3 regions of the Exiguobacterium sp. E17S genome follow, and region 2 is predicted to be linked to each of the others. Evidence: predicted binding sites of a transcription regulator. Region 2 holds the regulator's gene; each other region holds the start of a gene.
What was found. Region 2 encodes Rex, which represses fermentation and respiration genes when NADH is low (regulators of the CRP and FNR family bind a similar motif). Its sites were predicted from a motif close to TTGTGAAATATTTCACAA; they were not measured.

Region 1 (7,393 bases), on a different contig from region 2:
CCGAAGACATCCGACGATTTGACCGCTCTCACTCCGTACGACCAAGTGCGTCGCTTGTTGATCTTGATCATCTAGCTCCGGATACGCGCACTCCTGCTCGACGACGAAGATATCCGTGCGTAATTTTAAAAGTGCATATAAGGTATCAGGTGTCATGTGATGAAAAGACTCGAATTCAAATTCGTACATAAAAAGCTCTCCTCTTTAGTTACGACAAAGTCGTGATAATTGTCCTGCGTAGATCGTGACGGGAATACCTCTAAAAATCGTATCTTTTTCCCAGTTCAGCCCGTTGGCACGAGCGACATTTTGCGAAGCACGATTATCGGGATGAATGATCGAGATGATTCGATCATTCCCTCGGTTGAACGCCTCCATCATTAGTTGTTTCGCTGCTTCACGACCATAACCGACTTTCCAGTGCTTCGGTTCAAGCCAATAACCGACTTCTAATTCTTCAATTCCATCCACTTCCTGCATCAATAATCCGGCGAAACCAATCGGTTCATTCGTTTCTTTTTTGAACAACAGTAAAAAACCAGTTTGTCGTTCATCCGAGTATCGCTCCAATTGCCGTTCGAACCACTCTCGTGCTTCATCTTCACTCAGGGCAGTACCTCCATTGATATAACGCATGACTTGCTCATTTTGGACAAGCGACTTATAAAAACTGAAATCCTCTTCTTCGAACGGTCGCATCCATAAACGTTCACTTTCCATCGTCATCGCCTCCTTCTATACTTCTCTTTTCCCGAGTTCTTTTCGCTTCATTCCTCTTCCTGACTCTGCTTTCCTTGTGACATTTTTCATTACTAATCGATGACATTCACTCCCTAGTGCTTGCAATTCCCGGCATAAGTCGGTATTTTGGGAACAGTATGTTGAACAACGACCGCACGATTAATGTTAAAATATATTTTGAGCGCATGAGCGCTGAGTAGGAATTCACGAAAAGGACTGAGACCATAATGACTGAACAAGTAATGACGGGACTGTATGAAGGCATTTCAAAAGAGTCCGTACTAATCAATGAACCTTTAAAATATCATACGTATACAAAAATGGGAGGAATCGCGGATTTATTCATCATTCCAACCTCTTATGAAGAAACGGCTTTTGTCGTCCGATATGCTTACGAACAAGATATTCCCTTGACGTTGCTTGGAAACGGATCGAATCTTGTCGTTCGTGATGGTGGCATCCGTGGCATTGTCCTCTCCTTTGAGAAGTTAACCGACATCTCGGTCGAAGGACATGAACTCGTCGCTCAAAGTGGCGCAGCAATCATCGAAGCTTCTCGTGTAGCTTACGCGCATCAGCTCAGCGGTCTTGAATTCGCTTGTGGGATTCCAGGAACGATTGGTGGCGCATTGATCATGAATGCGGGAGCATACGGTGGTGAAGTCAAGGATTGCCTCCATAGCGCTACTGTATTGACACGACAAGGAGAACTGTTGAACATTTCGCATGATGAACTCGAACTGGGATACCGGACAAGTTGCTTCTCGAAGAAAGAATACATCATCCTCGAAGGTCGATTTGCGTTAACAGAGGGTGACCCAGCATTGATCAAGGAAGTCATGGATGATTTGACGCATAAGCGAGAAACGAAACAACCACTCGAGTACCCTTCTTGTGGTAGCGTCTTTAAACGTCCAGAAGGCTATTTTGCAGGTAAGCTGATTCAAGATAGTAACTTACAGGGAACACGCATCGGTGGCGCTGAAGTGTCGAAGAAACACGCTGGCTTCATCGTCAACGTCGAGAATGCGTCAGCATCCGACTATATCGCGCTCATTCGTCATGTCCAAGAAACCGTTCAAGAAAAATTCGGTATCTTACTTGAGACAGAAGTGAAAATCATCGGTGAAGAAGCATAATCAATCATTTTACGAAAAAGGTGAGCTCCGTATTCGGACTCACCTTTTTGTTCGTTTAGATTGACCAGTTTCCGTCACGCATGACTGATTCACGCGTTCCGTCTGCAAGTTCTCCTTCAATCGATAGATCCGCTGATCCAATCATGAAGTCGACATGCGTCATCGAGTCGTTCGCGCCTTGTGCTTCTAATTCTTCTGCTGAAAGGCTTGGACCATTTTCGAGACACGTCGAGTACGCACGACCAATCGCTAAGTGGCACGAAGCATTTTCATCAAACAATGTATTATAGAATAGGATACCCGAGTCAGAAATCGGCGAACGGTGCGGCACGAGCGCAACTTCTCCGAGATAACGTGCACCTTCATCAAGTGAAATCAAGTCATCTAATGCTTCTTGACCCTGTTTTGCTTCCGCTTTAACGATTTTTCCGTTCTCGAACCAGAGTGTGAACTCATCAATCAAGTTCCCACTATAGCTAAGCGGTTTTGTGCTCGAGACGTGTCCGTTGACACCTGTCTTTTTCGGTAACGTGAACACTTCTTCTGTCGGCAGATTCGCGATGAAATCAACACCATCTGCATTCGGACCACCGCCACCTAGCCAAACATGACGTTCTGGTAATTCGATTGATAATTCTGTTCCTGGAGCTGTGTAGTGCAATGTTTTGTATTTCTTCTCTGTCAGGAATTTTGCTTTTGAACGCAGATTATGATCATGATCCGCCCATGCAGCGACTGGATCTGCTTGATCGGCACGTGTTGCTTTTAAAATAGCTGACCAGAGCTCTTCAACAGCATTCTCTGAATCAGGGAATACTTTCTTCGCCCAGCTTTCAGAAGGTGCTGCTACGACACACCAACTGACATTGTCACTCATGACGAACTTCCGCCAATTAGCAAGAGCGACACCGGCTGCTTTATTCGCACGTGCGATTCGGCTCGAGTCAACGCCATTCAATAAATCCGGATCTTCACTAACGACCGATAAGAACGCAGTTTTTTCTTCTGCCAGTTGGTCGTAACGTGCTTTTAACCAATCTGGGAACGTATCAAACGACTCTTCCGGTGCATCGAAATAACGGATTTTCGTCATCTCATCATCTGACCATTGTACATATACTTGCGTAGCTCCTACTTCATAGGCGACACGCGTGATTTCACGAACGAGCGGCAAATTTTCGATTCCTGCACGCACCTCGAGTTGTTGTCCTGGTTGTAGATTAATTCCCGTACGCACGGCTAAAGACGCGTATTGTTGTAATTCTGCTTGTGTCGGCATTATGTAATCCCCTTTCTTGTATCTTTATTTTCACGAAATAGTTGCAATTTTGCAAGAAATAAGGCGAAACTAGAAAGAGAAGAGAAGGAGGCATCACCATGGAATTCACACCCGGCGATTTTAAATCGGCTTATACGTATTTTCACCGACAGGCACTCAACCTCGTTGGTGATGAAAAAGCACAGCAAGAATTGTTAGTTCGAGCAGAAATCGGACTTGCGCACTTGACGCAAGATATCGCGTCTACAGAAAGCTCGGACATCGAACGCGAGGCAGAACTCGTCCTTTATTTTCAATTAAAACAACTGCTTGAAATGCTTCGTGCTCTCTATCAGAAAAAATTCGAAATGCATGCGGAGCAGGAACAATTGTTATTGACGGCCGTTCTGTACTTTACGTCTCCTGTTGACGCCTTACCGGACGATAACGTCCTCGGGCTCTTCGATGATGCACAAATCGTCGAGACGATTTACGAAGAACTGGCTGCAGACGTCGATCGCTTTCAACATATGGAATGAATGAAAAAAGCAGCTGTCGCGACAGCTGCTTTTTGATTATGCATTTTGTTTCGAAGCAATATGAACAGGTGTCGTGGATTGACGTGATTCATCTACTTCTAATTTTTCTTTATTCAGCCACGTATAGATCATTCCCATGAAGACTGCTCCACCAATGATGTTACCGGCTAAAGCTGGCAACAGGTTATGCATCGCTCCAGCAAATGTGATCGTATCCGGATGTGGTACGACTAACGCAATGGAGAACAGTGCCATATTGGCGATGACGTGATCAAATCCAGAAGCAAAGAATACTGCGACGAGTACCATCATCATCATGATCTGCGCCAACTCATTCTTCATGTTCTTTGGAATGAAAATCGCTAAACAGACCATCCAGTTACAGAAGATAGCACGTGTGAAGATTTCCCACGTCGTATGGTGGATCTTCGTTTCTGAGACAGAAAATAACCAGTTGTTCATACCAAGCTCTTGGATGATTCCTGTTTGAGAAAAGAGTAGCGCAAACGCCAATCCGCCAAGTCCATTTCCGATTAGACAGATCAACCAGACCTTCATCGTATCCATCTTCGTCGTATAGCCGCGCATCGTCGCCGTCGTGAAATACATCGTATTCCCTGTGAACAGCTCTGCCCCACCATAAACGATTAGGACGAGTGCCACTCCGAAGGTCAGTCCACCGACAAGCGTCGCAACAGGTGACTCCGCCATATATAGACCGTTAATTGCTTTTAAAGTAAAAATGATTGCAAATCCAATGAAAATTCCCGCTAACATGGCACGAACTAAGTACTCGAGAGGACGCATTTGTAGCATGCGCGTCGACTTGATTGCTTTATTCCGTAATCCTTCTAATGCTTCTACCTCGTTCATCGTAGAAACCTCTCTTTCTTTTGTTCAACACTTCACAATGTTTGTTCATTTATTATCATACTTCCATCTTAAAAGATGTTCAAGTATTGAATAGACCTGTTTTATCGTTTTTATAAAAGAACGAGATGTAAACGATATCATTGTGTCGAGATTGTGAAAAATGCCTTTTCTTGCTTTATACAACTAATTAGTTTGGATCTGTAGTCGTGATGCGAAGCGTTCAAAGAAGGTGTTTCGTCTTGAGGCATCGAGCACATAACCATCAATGACGACACGATTAAAGCGTCTAGAAGAGGAAGTAGCTCGTTCGATATCGGTCGGAGTGTAGGCGTCGAATGTTTTCCGGTCCATCGTAAAATCTGCATCTGAATACGGATCCGTGTAGTGAATTTCGAGATCGGTCAAATCAGGAATCGTTGAAAATAAAACAAGCGTATGATGCATCAGAATTTTAGATAACCGAGCCTTTAAAAAATCCTGATTCACCTGTAGTGTCCCGGTATCGGTACCAATCCAAGCTTGTCGCTCTTTTCCTGTCACTTCATAGGCAAGACGTAACGATTCTCCTTCGACATCTACCTGTTTTAATTCTGATGAGAACGGAAGTTGTTCGGCTAATTGACGAACCGCTACCGTATTCATCATCGAGGCACCCACTTGTCTCGCTACAAGATCACCATCATGCCAAATGGATGATTGATTTTTTTCATTGGGTTGTTCGAAAAGACGAATCCCAACTAGTATTCCTAAGCAGATACAACCAAGAATCCATAACATTTTCTTCATTTTCATCACCTTCCTAAAAAAACATACCCTTTTTCATCTTTTTTCATAAGAAGGGTTGAAATTTTATGCATATGAGCGTACTCTTGCATGCAGATACTCACAGAAGGAGGAGCATGAGGTCACTCATCATATTGCCATGACTACAACACACCCACAGAAAAAGAGAGTTGAAAAAATCAGTTTCTTAATCATTGGTACGTTGCTGTATTCCCTTTACATCAGCCTACTACTATCTCCAAATGATATCGGATCAGGCGGTATCATGGGGATCACGCTCATTATTCAAGAGCTCTTCCACACGCCAATCGGATTAACGCAATTGCTCTTAAACATTCCCCTCTTCCTTTTAGGTTTCCGTTTCCTACGCAAACGATTCATGTTCTTATCTGGAATTATTGTCATTGCTTCTTCCTTTTTAATTGACTGGATCCCGACTCAAATCGTTCCGGAATCTCTAAACGATCCGCTCGTCGCTTCCATCTTTGCTGGTCTAGTCTCTGGTCTTGCAATGGCATTGATCTTCTTCGGTGGTGCTTCAACTGGAGGACTTGATATTCTTGGAAAGTTTTTCTTTGCTCGTTTTCATAACTGGCCACTTCCTCGTATATTTCTGATGCAAGATCTTGTCATTTACATCCTTGTATGGTGGGTATTCGATCTTAAACACGTTATGTATGCTCTCATCATGAGCTTTGTTCGTGCGAAAGCCCTTCAGACGGTTTACAGTTTCTATTCTGCTTCTAAGCAATGTATCATCATTTGTGAGAAAGCAGATGAAATCAATGAAGTCATTACAAAAGAACTCGGTCGTGGTGTCACGATTCTCGATGCACGTGGAGGATACTCCAACCGAACGAAAAAAATGGTCTATGTCGTCGTTCAAAATAACGAAATCGTCCGTTTGCAAGAAATCGTCTCTTCTGTCGAGCCGAATGCATTCGTTACATTTTCGGAAATCCATACTGTTTTTGGCAATTACAAAGAACATTCGTATTCGTTTTAACACCAAGCGCAGCTTAGCTGTGCTTTTTTCATCTTTTTAAAACAGCTTCTCGTATTGCATCATCTTTCCTGCTTTTTTATTAGTATTATTCAGTTTTTCAGTCATTATCCCTATTCAAAAAATAGACAGGCTTCACTTTTTTTACGATAGTAGTTAAGCTTATGACATGTCTTTTATTTAAAGGAATGATTGCATGCACTCTCTTTGGCGTCAGCGTATTCTGCTGATTTTCTTGATCAGCTTATTCGCCTCTATCCCGATCATCTATGCTTTATCCGGTTATCGGACGATTGCAACGATGACCGAGCAAATGAAGGATCATGATATACCGTTAATCAATCAGGTAGATCAGTTGGTCGAACACAATCGAGATCGTGCCAATGCGGTTCGTGGTCTCTTATTGTATGAAGATAATCGTTATATCGAACAATATTACTTTTCAACGTCTAAAATCCATGATTTGCGCAATAGTCTGAACCAATCGTCGACTACTCCAGGGACGATTAAGGATCTCCTTCGCCGCAACAATGTCTGGGAGTCTGAAATTGAACGCGTGTTTGTCGTCTATGAACGTCAAAGTCCAACAGCCGCAAAACGTCTTGCTAGACAATCGACTCAGACGACTCAAACGATTCTCGAAGACTTATCCCGTGTGAAAGATGATTTGTATAAAACGCTTCAAGGCAAATTACAACAATCAGATACTTTAATCGCTACATATAAATGGATGTGTCTCGCTCTCTCCATCCTGTCCTTTTTATTGATTAGTGCCACGGTCTTTTTCTTCCACCACTTCGCTCCAAAAGGATCAGAACAATCGTCTTTAGAATAAACGAAAAGCGCAGCTAAAGCTGCGCTTTTCGTTTATTCTAAAGACTCATTCAGGCATTGCTTTTCCCTCTTGTACATGTTCCATCGCCATATGTACAAGCGATGACACATGATGGTCATCCAGGGAATAATAGACGACTTTACCGTCTTTTCGAAACTTGACGAGTCCTTGTTTCAACAAAGATCGAAGATGATGCGACGCTGTCGCGATCGAACAGTCGAC
Region 2 (7,393 bases):
GGCATTAAAAGCATCCGGCCGGATGAAGGTCGACACGTAGTCCGCATACATCGGTACGAAATAAAGGATGCCGGATAGCAGTCCTTGAATCAAGTTAATGAAAAAACTTTTCGTCCGCATCAGTGTTGGTTCTCCCATCGTTCCATCAATTCGAGTAGATCGACATCAATCTGGTCACGTTCTGCTGAAAGAGCTGTCGCTTTCGGAATATCGTTGAAGACTTCCGGTTCACAGAGCAATTGTTCAATTTCTGCCGAACGCTGTTCGAGCCGCTCGATGTCTTGTTCGAGTTGCTCGATCTGCTGACGGCGCTTGCGTTCTTCTTTCTGTGCTTCCTTGTCGATCGTCTTCGACGCCGTGACCTTTGCGGCTTTTGCTTCCTCGGCTTCAAGACGCGCAATCTCTTCTTGCTCCGCCTTCTTCTCCGTGTAGTACGAATAATCACCGAGGTATTCCGTCACGCCGGCTTCACTCATCTCGATGACGCGGGTCGCGATCCGGTCGATGAAGTAACGGTCGTGGGAGACGAATAGCAGCGTACCTTCGTAGTCGACGAGCGCGTTTTCAAGGACCATCTTCGAATCCAGATCCAAGTGGTTCGTCGGCTCATCGAGGACGAGGACGTTCGTCTTTCGGAGTTTCAGTTTCGCGAGCGCGAGACGTCCGCGTTCGCCACCGGATAACTCATGGACGATCTTGAAGACATCGTCACCGCTAAACAGGAATTGCCCGAGGACGGACCGGACTTCTTGTTCACGCATCAGTGGCCATTCGTTCCAAATCTCATCGATGACACGGTTCCGATCATTGAGTTCCGCCTGCTCTTGATCGTAATAGCCGATCGAGACGCCGGTTCCGAAACGGAAATCACCGAAGAGGGGGCGTAAGCGACCGACGAGGACTTTTAGAAGCGTCGACTTTCCGATTCCGTTCGGTCCGACGAGTGCCAGTGATTCACCGCGTTGCAAGCGGAAGGTGATGTCTTTTGAGACAGCTTCTTCATAACCGATCGCCAGTTGATTGACTTGCAGAACGTCGTTCCCGCTCTGTTTTTCAATCGGGAAGGACAGGACCGTGCTACGCTCATCTCCATCTGGTCGGTCGAGTCGGTCGACCTTTTCGAGCCGTTTCCGGACACTCTGGGCACGTTTTGTCGTCGTCGCCCGGGCGATGTTCCGTTGAATGAAGTCCTGCATCTTCGCGATTTCTTCTTGCTGCTGTTCGAACTGCTTCATTTCCTGATCGTATAAGGCCGCTTTTTGCTCCAAGTACTTCGTATAGTTCCCCGTGAACTTACGACAGACATTGCGCGACAGTTCGTAGACGACATTGACGACTTGGTCGAGGAAGTACCGGTCGTGCGAGACGATCAGGACGGCACCACGATAACCACCGAGGTAACTTTCGAGCCACGCGAGCGTATCGATATCGAGGTGGTTGGTCGGCTCATCGAGAATGAGAAGCTCTGGTGCTTGTAAGAGCATCTTCGCTAAGGCAAGCCGTGTCCGTTGACCACCGGATAATGTCTGAATCCGGCGCGAGTAATCATCCGGATAAAAGCGCATGCCGTGCAAAACAGAGCGGATATTTGCTTCGAACTGATAACCACCCGCTTCTGAGAAGTCGTGTTGCGCTTGATCATACGTCTTCAGGAGACGATCGTACGCGACCGGGTCGTTCAAGATATGCTCCATACCCATTTCAATTTCCATCCGGCGTAGTGTTCGTTCTTGTTCCTGAAGATGTTCGAAGACGGTCAGCATCTCGTTCCAGATCGTTTCATTCGATTCAAGACCACTGTCTTGCGCGAGATAACCGATTTTGACATCCTTGCCTTTCATGATGTCACCTGAGTCATGACTGAGTTCGCCAGCAATGATTTTGAGCAAGGTCGATTTACCGGCACCGTTTCGTCCGACGAGCGCAATGCGGTCGCGCTCTTGTACTTCCAATTTGATATTTTCTAAAATCGGCTCGACGCCGAATGATTTCGAGAGTTGGTTGACTTGTAAGAGTATCATTTCCATCCATCCTTCCACCCTTTAGTCTATCACGAACAAAAGCGCGAGGTCCTGCGGAATATATTATTTGTGACTCTATGTGAAGTGGTTTACAATCAAGGAAAGTAGAAAGCTTTTTGCAAAGATTTGGGTGCCACGATGGATGTGGCCGAAGGGGGAACTGCAGGATGAATGGACCAGACACAAAAATTCCACAAGCGACAGCAAAACGGTTGCCGCTATATTATCGCTTCATCCAAAGTTTATACAATTCAGGCAAGCTCCGCGTCTCTTCTGCTGAGTTAAGCGAGGCGGTGAAGGTTGATTCAGCAACGATTCGTCGCGATTTTTCCTACTTTGGGGCATTAGGGAAGAAGGGGTATGGATATAACGTTCAACATCTCTTAACGTTTTTCCGCAAAACCTTGAATCAAGATGAGGTGACGAATGTTGCCTTAATTGGGGTCGGTCATCTCGGAACAGCGTTTGCAAATTATAACTTTTTAAAGAATAATAGTACTCGGATAGTCGTTGCGTTTGATGCGGACGAAGAGAAGGTCGGAACAACAACGCATGACGTTCCAATCTATCATGTTTCGGACATGAAAGAACAAATCGAAGCGAATCAGGTCGATGTTGCCATCTTGACGGTTCCATCCCAGTTCGCGCAGTCAGTAGCGGATGAGTTAGTCGAGTATGGTGTGACAGGCATCCTGAACTTTACGCCAGCGCGGTTGAACGTGCCAGCTAGCGTCCGGGTCCATCACATTGATTTATCGATCGAGTTGCAGTCGTTAGTTTATTTCATGAAGCATTATTCGCAATCAGCTGAAGGAGTGAAATCATAATGGAAAACCTTATTCCGCTCACACTAGGTATCGGACCTGCGAGCATCGGATTAATCGCGGTCGTCGCATTGATCATTTTCGGACCGAAAAAGTTACCAGAATTCGGACGCGCTGCGGGTCAGACATTGAAAGAGTTCAAAAATGCCACGAATGGCATCATGGACGACGATAAAAAGGACGAACCGAAAGAGAAGTGATTGAATCATGACGGTTGATCAAGAGCAAAGCATGACGTCGCACCTTGACGAACTGCGTAAGCGGATCGTCTGGTCGCTTATCATCGTCGTCGTCCTGTTCGCTGTCGCATTTCCGCTCGTCCGACCGCTCGTTCGCTTCTTGCAAGCGGACTTAAAAGAGCTCGGTATCGGTTTGAATGCCTTCAACGTCGCCGATCCTTTAATGTTGTATTTGAATCTTGCGTTCATCATTGCGCTGATTTTAGCGTCACCGTTCTGGATGTATCAACTCTGGGCATTCGTCCGACCAGGACTTTATGACAAGGAGCAAAAAGCGACATTGACTTATATTCCGGTCATCTTCTTCCTGTTTTTGGCTGGCGTAGCCTTCTCGTATTTCTGGTTGCTTCCCTTCTTGCTTGAAGTCTCAACGGATCTCGGGAAAGAGCTCGGAATCGAACAAGTCATCGGAGTGGAGAACTACTTCAGTTTCTTAATCCGATTGACGATGCCGTTCGGTCTTCTTTTCCAATTGCCGGTCGTGACGATGTTCCTGACACGTCTGGGTCTCGTGACGCCATATTTCATGCGAAAGAATCGGAAATATGCGTACTTTGCGCTGTTCGTCGTTGCGGCATTGATCGCACCGCCGGACGTGACGTCACACTTGATGATCTCGGTTCCATTGTTCGTTCTCTATGAGATCAGCATCTTGATTTCTGCGCGGACGTACAAAAAAGTCCTGATCCTCGAGCAACAGGCAGAGCTTGAACGACAGGCGGATTTGATGCGTGAATTGAATAAATGAATCGTGAATTCCTTCCGACGATTTTTGGAAGGAATTCTTTTTTATGAAAGCGTTATTTTTATATTGATAAAGCAGTTAGTGATACGTATACTAAAGATAATTCATGGGGGCTTAGCTCAGCTGGGAGAGCGTTTGGCTGGCAGCCAAAAGGTCGTCGGTTCGATCCCGATAGTCTCCACCAATACCAAATATCCAACTCCTCGAGGCTTCGAGGAGTTTTTATTTTACTCCCAGTTAAATTCCTCAAAAATATAAAATGTCATGTAAAACAAATAAATTAAAAAAATAGGCAAATATAAATTGTTTATTTCCATTAAATTCATTAAACTAAATATACAGAATTTTCGTTTAACTGTTTTATCAGTAGTACTACTATGGTTTTACAGAAAAGGGGAAAACGAACGCATGAAGAAGATTGCACTTATGGCAGCCGTCTTAATGACGTCTTCCAATCTAGTCAGTGCGCAAGGTGCACTGTCGTCGCAAGACAAAGCAACGGGTCAAAAACCGCAAGCGCTCTCGCTGAAGAAATCGGGGCAAGAGAAGAACTACAAACAATCGGATAAAGTTCGTGTCGTCATCGAGATGGAAGAGAAGCCGGCGATTCAAATCGCCCAGGCTCAAAACAAGCGGTATAGCACATTGAGCAATGCCGAAAAAGAGTCGATCAAAGATCGCCTCGTCAATGTCCAAAAATCAGTCAAGTCAGCCATCGCTAAAAAGGCGATTCCCGTTACATATAAGGAAAGCTTCACAACCGTCATCAACGGATTCAGTGGTGAAGTCAAGTTCGGGGACATCGAAGACATTAAACAACTGAGCGGAGTCAAGAGCGTACATATCGCCCATGAGTATGCGCGTCCAGAAGTTGCTAAAGGTGCCAAGCCAGACATGCTGTACAGCAAGGACATGGTCAATGCGAAGGAAACATGGCAGGACTATGGTTTTAAAGGGGAAGGAACAATCGTTGCCGTCATCGATACGGGAATCGATCCATCGCATAAGGACATGGTCTTGAGCCCTGAGACGAAGATCGATTTGACTTCTTCGAAAGTCGATAGTGCGAAAGAAACAAAAGGCTTAAAAGGAAAGTACTTCACGGAAAAAGTACCGTACGGCTATAACTATGCCGATCACGATAGCGAAATCCGTGATTTAGGTGCGGGCGCATCGATGCACGGGATGCACGTCGCGGGTACGGTCGGAGCAAACGGCGATGAAGCAAACGGTGGTATCAAAGGAGTCGCTCCGGAAACACAGCTCCTCGCGATGAAAGTCTTCGGAAACGATCCAGGAATGCCATCGACATTCAGCGATATCTACATTAAAGCGATTGATGATGCGATTGCACTCGGAGCCGATGTCATCAACATGAGTCTCGGTTCGACGGCATCGTTCGTCAATGCAGATGATCCAGAACAACGCGCAATCGTCAACGCGATGAACAACGGCATCTTGTGTGCGATTTCTGCTGGTAACTCGGCATTCGCAGGTCATGGTGCAGGTAACCCGTACACAGCGAACCCGGATATTGGTGTCGTCGGTGCCCCAGGTTTAACAAGCCAAGCACTCCAAGTCGCATCACTCGAAAATACGAAATTGACACTCGAAGGCATGGCGCTGACGATCGACGGTCAGGATGCTGGTTATTTGGCATACCAAAAACAAGATTCACCGAATCCGATTGCTGTCTTCGATAAAGAGAAGAAGGATGTCGTCTATGTCGGTGACGGTCAAGCTTCGAACTACGAAGGCAAAGACGTCAAGGGGAAAGTCGTCTTCGTCGTGCGTAACGGTGGTTTCAACTACGGTATGATCCAAGCAGAAGCTGAGAAGCAAGGGGCAGCAGGTGTCATCGTCCGCGGTCGAGTCGATCATGGGGATTACGTCAGTATGGCGCTCAACAATCCGACGATTCCACTCGTCACACTCAGCATCGCAGACGGAAACGATCTTGAAGCAAAAGCAAAAGAGGGCAAGGCAATCGCTGTCACGTTCGACGGAAAAGCAGTCTCAGCCGATAACCCGGTCGCAGGACAAATGTCTGACTTCACGTCTTGGGGTGTCACACCAAGCCTTGACTTCAAGCCAGAAATCACGGCACCAGGTGGAAAAATCTACTCGACGCTCAACGATAACGAGTATGGTGTCATGAGTGGGACATCGATGGCGGCACCACACGTCGCTGGTGGAACGGCACTCGTCATGCAACGGATCGCGAAGGACTTTAAAGTCGATGGTGCGACACGCGTTAAGCTCGCGAAGAACATCTTGATGAACACGTCGCGTCCGCAACTCGATCAAGGAAAATACAATGCGCAGCTAAAAACAGGCAACTTCTACTCCCCACGTCGTGAGGGAGCTGGACTGATGGATCTTCGTGCTGCCATGAAGACACCAGTCGTCGTCACAGAGACGAAGTCAGGTGAAGGTAAGGCATCCTTGAAGGAAGTCGGCGAGAAGTTCACGTTCACACTTGATTTGAAAAACTACAGCAGTGAAAAAGTGACATATAAGTTAGCCGGAACGGTTCAATCAGATCTCGGTGCAGAAGGGTCAAACTTCCTCGAAGCAAACGGCATCTTTAAAAAGGGAACGATCGGTACGGTGGATGCAAACAAAGGCACATATCCGATCTCATTCGCAGTGGGCTCGAAGAAAGCAAGTTCGGTCTCGATTAATCCGAAGAGCTCAACGAAAGTCAGTGTATCGGTCGATCTGAAGGATACAACGGACTGGGCAAACGAACTTCCGCTCGAACAAGTCTTTGAGAACGGCTACTTCGTCGAAGGATTCGTTCGTCTGATCGATACGAAGAGTAAGAATCCAGAATTGACGGTTCCTTACGTTGGCTTTAAAGGGAAATGGGATCAAGCTCCGATTCTAGACGCACCATTATACGATGAAGACAACACGTTCTATGGTTTGACAGGTCTAGCGACAGAAGTGAAGGATAACTTCGAATTCCTCGGCGCAAACGCTGCTGGCGATGTCGTCGCAAACAAAGTCTCGTTTTCACCAAACAACGATGGTAGCGCAGATGAAGCCTTCCCGATCATCTCGTTCCTCCGTAATGCGAAAAAAGTTGAGTACTCGATTCTTGACCGTAACAAAGCAACACTTCAGAAGCTCGATACGCAAACGGACGTCGTCAAGAACTACTATGATAGCGGTTCAGAGGACGGATACACACCAGTCACAAGCGCTGCTTGGGACGGAACGATCAACGGGAAACCGGTCAAGGATGGTCTTTACTACTATAAAGTCAAATCCGTGATCGATTATCCGAATGCAAAATGGCAGTCGAACCTCTTCCCAGTCTATGTCGATACGAAAAAACCAGCTGCAACCGTGAAATGGGATGCGTCGAAATCAACGCTCTCGTGGACAGCAGGTGACCAAGGAACAGGTGTCGCGTCATACGATATCCTCGTCAATGGTAAGAGTGTCTTGAAACAGCCGCTTGCTGCAACAGAAAAAGCGTACACGTTGACGGATCTTCCAGAGCGCGCGAAGATTGCCTTCGTCGTGAAGGATTATGCAGGAAACAGTGTGAAAAAA
Region 3 (7,393 bases), on a different contig from region 2:
CAGCGGAACCGCAAGCAGACTGAAGAACAGGTGGATCGGTTGCCGATACGCGACGACGGCTCCTAGTAAGATGAGTAAAAGCGTAATGACACCACCCAGCCAAAACGTCAGCGGTAACGTCGTCAAATCAAACATCGGCCACCAGTAGCTCGTTAAAAATAAAACGTTCGTCCAGCTCGAGTGCCGACTGAACAACATCAACGTATCGGAGACATTGATATTGTGTTGTGAAGCTTGTGAGCCGGTCAGAATCGAGCCGACGTACATCAAGAACCAATATCCGTTGAATAGTAGAAAAACGAGACCAAACGCACAGGTCGCCCGGACGTAAAACCAAAGTAACGACGACCAGACCCGTTCTTTACGCCGCGTCCAACTTGTCTTTAGGAAAATGAGTCCGACCATGATGCCCATATAGATCAGTGAGAAGAAGAAATAATGAATGCCCGCCGCCATGAAGGCGAAGACGATCGATAAGCCAGTGATATCAATCCAAGTCCGTCGACTCAATCGGTCAGAGAAACGAAAACCGGGATCGAGCTGTTCCCGAAACTTCGGGTCGAAGATGTTGAAGAACAACATCAAAGCGTAAGGGAAGACGGAGTAACCACATAATAAATAAATATGTTGAATTCGCGTAATCACCCACGGATTCAAGGCATAAAACAACGCGGCGATCGCGAAAGCGATCAGTGAGAGATAAGAAAAGTGCTTTGAGACATAAACCGAGTGGAGACGCTTCGTAAAAGCGAACATCGACAAAGCAGAGATCGTCAACAGTCCGATGATGAACGACTTGATCAAAATAGGACCGGATGAGCCAAACAATAGACTGAGTACATAAAACGGCAGGATGTAGAGCAATCGCGCTACATTCAGAAGCGTCGTCGTGCTCCACCGGTTGTTCCAAGCACCGTAGATTTCTTCTAAATAACGGTGTGAGGACAGTCCGAAAGACATGTCGCTGAACGTCACCATGCCGGAACGAAACAACGGGAAGCTATAGATCAGAATGAATACAAACATACCAGATAGGACAAGGATGTCCTTACGGTACGTATACATGAAGTTCTTGAGGCGTTGACGTAACGAGTGCATCGGACAACTCCTTTCTGCGAAAATACGTGCTGACACTCTTCTCTATAGGAGGGCGATATTCCTAGAAATGGATGTACTTATTTTAACAATGTTTGCGAGAGGGAACGTCCGTCGTGAGACGTAGCGTTACGGACGAATACTTTCGGGTAAAGACCACTAACGAAATGGGTAGGAGGAACGCGCATGAAATGGAAGGGAAGACAACGGAGTTCGAACGTCGAGGATCGGCGGGGAATGGGTGGGAAAGGAATCGCCGGCATCGGTGGTGGTGTCGGGATCATCCTGCTGATCGTCATCACCTTGATGGGTGGTAACCCAGCTGAATTACTCGGAGACTTAACCGGTGGGGATCAGCAAAACACGACATATGAAGAAACAGCACAGGAAAAAGAAGCAGCGGATTTCGTTTCCGTCGTCTTAGCGGATACGGAACGGGTCTGGACGAAAGAATTCAAAGAAGATGGTAAGACCTATAAAAAACCGACGCTCGTCTTATACACGGATCAAGTCAATTCGGCTTGCGGACAAGCAGGGAAGTCCGTCGGTCCCTTTTATTGTCCCGGTGATCAGAAATTATACATTGATTTAAGCTTTTATGATGAACTGCAGACGAAGTACGGGGCCCCGGGCGATTTTGCGATGGCCTATGTCATTGCGCACGAGGTCGGGCACCATGTCCAAACGTTACTCGGAAAATCGGACGAGATCATGCCTCTTCGGGAGCAGATGAGTGAGGAGAAGTTCAACAAGTACCTCGTTCGATTCGAGTTACAGGCCGATTATTATGCCGGCGTCTGGGCACACCATGCGCAAGGAGAAAACCTACTCGAAGAAGGCGATCTCGAAGAAGCGTTGACGGCAGCGAATGCTGTCGGGGATGATACGTTACAAGAGAAGGGACAAGGATATGTCGTACCGGAAAGTTTCACCCACGGCACATCGGCGCAACGAGAACGTTGGTTCCAAAAAGGCTTTGATAACGGCACGATCGAAGGCGGAGATACATTCAAAGCGAAGAATCTATAAAACGAAGTAACGACAGGCCATTTGAAACATTTTCCAATCGTTTCCGTAAAGAAGAGGGAAGGATTTAAAGGAGAGTGTCGAAGTTGAAGCACATCAGTCTATTTTTATTGCTCTATACGGCTGTCGTTGTAATGACGTACATCGTGTCACGATTTGCGCCGGACTTGTTGATCTACATGGTCTATATCGCGATTGCATCGTTACTTGTCATCACGGGCTATTTATTGAAACGGCTCTTACTGAAGCGCTAAATACAAAAAAACCTGTGTTCCGCGTAAGTAGAACACAGGTTTTTTTGGTATTTAAAAGCCATCTTATGAACGGAACATCGTCGGATCATCTGGAACGTTCTCCAGATAAGCGATCCGTCCGTTTTCATCGAGACGTGCGATATCTTTTCCGTCTTGCGTGAAGACACTACCGTTTGCCCGTTTTCCGCAAACTGCCCAGCGTGTTTCATATGTTCCTGGTGTTGTCTCTTCCCAGCCTGCGTACATGTGCTTAATGTCTTGATTCGCTGTAAACACATGACGGACGAACTGTTTCCAGGCGTCGATGCCGTGCTTTGGTTGTCCGTTCAGGATGAACGTGATGTCTGTCGTGAATAAGGAAACGAGATCCTCAAAAGCTTGTGCGTCTGTGCGTGACGCGTCGAATAAGTCAAAATAACGATTCAATACCATAGTAAAAACCTCTTTCTGTTCATTAAACTGTCATCATCCGGTCTGTGATTAACGCATGCAGCCGTTCTAAATGTTCTGGTGGACAGGAGGCATCGATTGCTTGACGGATCGAGCCAATCGATTCGCGCTTCAACGTCGATTGCCACGCGTCTTCCGCCTCTGTCATTAGATTCGAGAGTAGACCGATTTCCTGTTCCTGAATTCCCATCAAATCCTCGAAGACACCGCTTGACGCATACAACGTCTGTTTGCCCTCGATCGCTTGATAGACGTCAAAGATTTGAATAGAGTCTGCCGGACGGCGTAAGCGAAAGCCACCTTTGACACCCGGTACGGAATACAACAGATCCGCCTGGACGAGTTTTCGTAAGAGCTTTTGGAAATAAGTCGGCGAGGCACCGAGTTGCTGACTGATGAATTCACCGGGCAACACAGCGCGATCCGGAAGGAAGGTCAAGAGCAACATCGCGTAGACGGATTGCTCGACCCCGGTTTTCATTTGCATGAGAAGTCCCCTTTCGTTAAACGCGGATAATGTATATCCATAATAGTTTCATTCGAAAGAATTGTCGAGTCATCTGTTCTCACAAAACCGTCACACCTTTTCGACAGCATCTGCATGGCATCCCCGTTCCGGATTCGGTATACTAAATGTACGATATGTGAAAATATTCACTAAAAGTCGTTCACACTTTGTGAAAGGACGTTTGTATATGAATCCATTAAAAGGAATCGTTCAGATTCCACGCAGTATTCTCATTCAATTCATCATTGCAGCTTTCCTGATGGGGGTTGCGGTCGTCGGTCAATCGTACGGTATCGTCTTGACGGTCGATCGGATTTTCTTGAAAGAACAACCGTTTGAAGCCGTCATTCCGTTACTACTCGTCGTCCTCGGGATGCTGTTGCTCCGGGTCGCCGTGACGTATTGGAACGGTCGTCTCGGTACGACGTTATCGGCACACATGAAGCAGGCGCTTCGGGAAGCACTCGTTGCGAAATACACGGGTCGTTCGGTCGAGATGATGCTACAAGGGCAAGCGGGACAGAAGGTCAGTGTCTTGCTCGACGCAGTAGACGAGATGGACAGCTACTACAGTCAGTACTTGCCGAAAGTCGTTCAGACGACGATCGTTCCCTTGATGGTCTTGATCGCGGCATTCAGCTATGACTGGATCACCGGTCTCGTCATGATGATCACGGCACCGTTCATTCCGTTGTTCTACATCATCATTGGCATCATGACGCAAAAGCGGGCCGATGCTCAACTCGAGAAGATGACGGCATTCTCGGGAACGTTCCTTGATACGTTGCAAGGACTGACGACCTTGAAGCTATTTGGTCGTGCGAAACGACAACGTGACGTCATCGAAAAAAGCAGTCTTGATTTCCGTGATGCGACGTTAACGGTTTTGAAGCTTGCCTTCTTATCGTCGTTGATGCTTGAGTTCATCTCGATGCTCAGCATGGGAATGATTGCACTTGAAGTCAGTCTGCGCTTGATTCTGTTCCAAAGCATTACCTTCATTCCGGCATTCCTGATGCTCGTGTTGGCACCAGAATACTATCTTGCCTTAAAAGAGATGGGAGCTGCCTTCCATACGGGACGAGGTAGTGTCGCGGCAGCGAAACAAATCGCAGCCGAACTAACAGCAGACGATCGTCCTGTTGCCTTCGGTCAATCAGAACTTTCGATGAACCGTCCACCACGAATCGTCTTGGATGAAGTTGATTTTACGTATCAAGAAGGACGCTTTGCCTTACAAGACGTGACACTTGCGATTGAACCGTATCAAAAGGTGGCGTTGATCGGTCGCAGTGGTGCCGGTAAGTCGACTGTCTTGCAGTTGATTGCCGGACTCGCGGATCCAAAAGAAGGACGGATTCTGCTTGACGGGATTAATCGCAGTCAGGTGGAGGAAGCGAGCTGGTTCCGTCAGTTGAGCTACATCTCGCAGCATCCGTATCTGTATGCCGGAACGCTGGCAGAAAACATCGCGATCGGTGAACTCCGTCAAGCGACGCCGGAAGAGATCTTTGAGGCGGCGCAGGCAGCAGGGCTCGAGGAGCTGATTGCGACGTTACCTGAAGGGATCGACACGGTGATCGGAGAAGGTGGACGTGGTCTATCAGGTGGCGAGAAACAGCGCGTTGCGTTGGCACGCGCGTTCTTGAAACGACCGAACGTCATCGTCTTTGATGAACCGACGACAGGACTTGACGTCAAAACGGAGCGATTGCTTCAACAAGCGATCGAACAGCTTGGACAAGCAGCGACAGTCATTACTGTCGCACACCGCTTGCATACGATCGAGCGCTCAGATCAAATCGTCGTCCTCGATGGCGGACGAATCGTCGATCGTGGCACTCACGATGAACTGCTTGGACGTGATTCGGAATATGCTCGGATGCGCAGCGTCCAGAGAGGGGAGGAAACACGATGAAGGAACTACTAGGAGTCTTTCGGTTGATGGTGCATCAAAAACGCGATATCGCCTGGTCGATCTTCTTCGGTGTCCTCGCCGGAGTGACAGCGGTCGGTTTATTCGCAGCAAGTGGATACCTGATTTCAAAGGCAGCCTTGTTGCCACCGATCCAGACGCTTGCCGTCTTGATTGCTCTGCAAAAAATCTCGAGTCTGACGCGCGCCGTCAGTCGGTATGCGGAACGTTATTATTCGCACCGGGCGACGTTTACGATCCTTAGTGATATCCGGACGTCGTTCTACCGGAGACTCGAGCCGCTCGCGCCAGGAATTTTCGGTAAATACCGGAGTGGGGACTTACTTGCTCGGATCGTCGGTGACGTCGAAAGTCTGCAAAATACGTTCTTACGTGTTCTCTATCCACCGATCGTCTTGTTGCTGGTCTTCTTCTGTACGATCTTTTTCGTCAGTTTCTTCTCGTGGATGATTGCCGGGATTCTACTACTTGGTTTGATTCTGACGGGTTTCTTGATTCCGGGTTGGTTCGCGTACCGCGAACAGCGTTTCGCACGCTCAGTTCGTGTCCGCCGTGGTGACTTGTCGACAGAAGTGACAGAGTTGTTCCAAGGCTATCGTGACTTAAAGATTTACCAGCAACTTGATCAAAAAGAACAGGACCTGAATGCCGTCGCGAAACGATATGTCGAGGAAGAAAAACGGAATGGATTACATGCCGTCTCGAACTTGGCTTTGAATACGATGGTGACGCTGATCATCTCTTGGCTCGTTCTTGGTGTCGGTGCCTATCTCGTCGCGAGTGGACAACTCGAAGGTGTCTTCCTTGCCTTACTCGTCATGACATCACTGACGGTCTTCGAGAATGCGGCACCGATGGCGATTTTACCAGGCTTCTTTGAAGATAGTCGCCATGCTGCGAAACGACTCGATGAAGTCGTGACCGAACAAGCGGAGCCAATCTATGACACGTTCGTTCTCGATCAGGCACCATCCTTTGAAACGAATGCATTGACGTTCACGTTCCCTGATGCACCGCGCCCGGTCTTACGTGACGTTACCGTCTCGATTCCTGCCGGCAAGAAGACGGCAATCGTCGGGGCGAGTGGTTCTGGGAAATCCACGTTACTTCAATTGATGTTACGGATGTATCCGACAGACGGATTAACGATTGCTGGTCAAGATAGTCGGACGGTTGATCCGGAAGGGCTTTGGCAACACGCAAATGTCGTCTTGCAACAGAATCATTACTTTTATGGAACGCTTCGCGATAATCTATTGCTCGCAAACGAAGCAGCGACGGATGATGCGATGCGTCAAGCGCTCGATGATGTCGGATTAACGACGTTCGAATTAAACGATCGTGTATTTGAAAAAGGCGAGAACTTGTCTGGAGGAGAAAAACAACGCTTAGCAATTGCCCGTGTGCTTTTGCGGGAAGCGTCGCTTTACTTGCTTGACGAACCAACGTCTTCCGTCGATGCTTTGACGGAACAGATGATTCTCAATCGATTGTTCGCACGGGCAGCGGACGCGACACTTGTCCTCGTCAGCCACCGGTTAGCGGGTCTTGAAGCGATGGATCAAATCATCGTCATGGATCAAGGTCACGTTATCGAAGTCGGAACATATACCGAATTGATGGCGCGACAAGGAGCGTTCTATGAATTAAAACAAGTCGAACAGTCTGTGTTTGCTCCGATTGGCTAATAAGTAGTAAAAGATAGAGGGTAATCAACAAATGTTTGACGAACAGAAGGTCGTTTTCCGAATGAAAAATCGGAAAGCGACCTTTTTTGTTAAATGGGAGAAGAAGCAGATTCATCCTCGACTCCTACAGGAAAAGAAAGCAACAAAGTAGCTTTCGTCAGGGATAGATAAGACTCGGGAGATCGCAAGAAATGCGAGTTGTCGCGGCTTATCTCCCGCCTGTGGAAAGCGAGGATGATATAAGCGGATAGTTTCTTACATCACACTACTTTTCATGAAATAAGGGAGAACCGAAAAAGGCATGACAGTCCATCTCTGAAATGGTAAAGTCTAGAAAAAGTGTGGAGGGATTTCATGCATATCGAACAATCATCCATCGTCGTCGATCAGACAACCGTTTCGTATGATCATTTTCAAATGGGATCCAAACAGGTCT

Region 1: a site for Rex is predicted at 4,571-4,588, ahead of AC3B4V_RS13785 (formate/nitrite transporter family protein). Genes of this name have one in related genera too.
Region 3: a site for Rex is predicted at 3,468-3,485, ahead of cydD (thiol reductant ABC exporter subunit CydD). Genes of this name have one in related genera too.

The regions. Positions count from the first base shown of each region.
Region 1 is NZ_JBYLRU010000005.1:28,046-35,438, forward strand. Features, by position in the region: gene AC3B4V_RS13760 (GNAT family N-acetyltransferase) at 1-189, opposite strand, end outside; gene AC3B4V_RS13765 (GNAT family N-acetyltransferase) at 205-720, opposite strand; gene murB (UDP-N-acetylmuramate dehydrogenase) at 969-1,880, shown strand; gene AC3B4V_RS13775 (aminopeptidase) at 1,936-3,159, opposite strand; gene AC3B4V_RS13780 (YkvA family protein) at 3,258-3,677, shown strand; gene AC3B4V_RS13785 (formate/nitrite transporter family protein) at 3,714-4,550, opposite strand; gene AC3B4V_RS13790 (hypothetical protein) at 4,734-5,336, opposite strand; gene AC3B4V_RS13795 (YitT family protein) at 5,473-6,339, shown strand; gene AC3B4V_RS13800 (CHASE3 domain-containing protein) at 6,533-7,171, shown strand; gene AC3B4V_RS13805 (ArsR/SmtB family transcription factor) at 7,217-7,393, opposite strand, start outside.
Region 2 is NZ_JBYLRU010000006.1:7,459-14,851, forward strand. Features, by position in the region: gene AC3B4V_RS14385 (hypothetical protein) at 1-120, opposite strand, end outside; gene AC3B4V_RS14390 (ATP-binding cassette domain-containing protein) at 120-2,021, opposite strand; gene AC3B4V_RS14395 (redox-sensing transcriptional repressor Rex) at 2,189-2,848, shown strand; gene AC3B4V_RS14400 (twin-arginine translocase TatA/TatE family subunit) at 2,848-3,045, shown strand; gene tatC (twin-arginine translocase subunit TatC) at 3,053-3,832, shown strand; tRNA gene AC3B4V_RS14410 (tRNA-Ala) at 3,938-4,013, shown strand; gene AC3B4V_RS14415 (S8 family serine peptidase) at 4,238-7,393, shown strand, end outside.
Region 3 is NZ_JBYLRU010000002.1:39,635-47,027, forward strand. Features, by position in the region: gene AC3B4V_RS09425 (hypothetical protein) at 1-1,098, opposite strand, end outside; gene ypfJ (KPN_02809 family neutral zinc metallopeptidase) at 1,282-2,124, shown strand; gene AC3B4V_RS09435 (hypothetical protein) at 2,208-2,375, shown strand; gene AC3B4V_RS09440 (nuclear transport factor 2 family protein) at 2,439-2,807, opposite strand; gene AC3B4V_RS09445 (Rrf2 family transcriptional regulator) at 2,830-3,312, opposite strand; gene cydD (thiol reductant ABC exporter subunit CydD) at 3,521-5,251, shown strand; gene cydC (thiol reductant ABC exporter subunit CydC) at 5,248-6,957, shown strand; gene AC3B4V_RS09460 (cyclase) at 7,312-7,393, shown strand, end outside.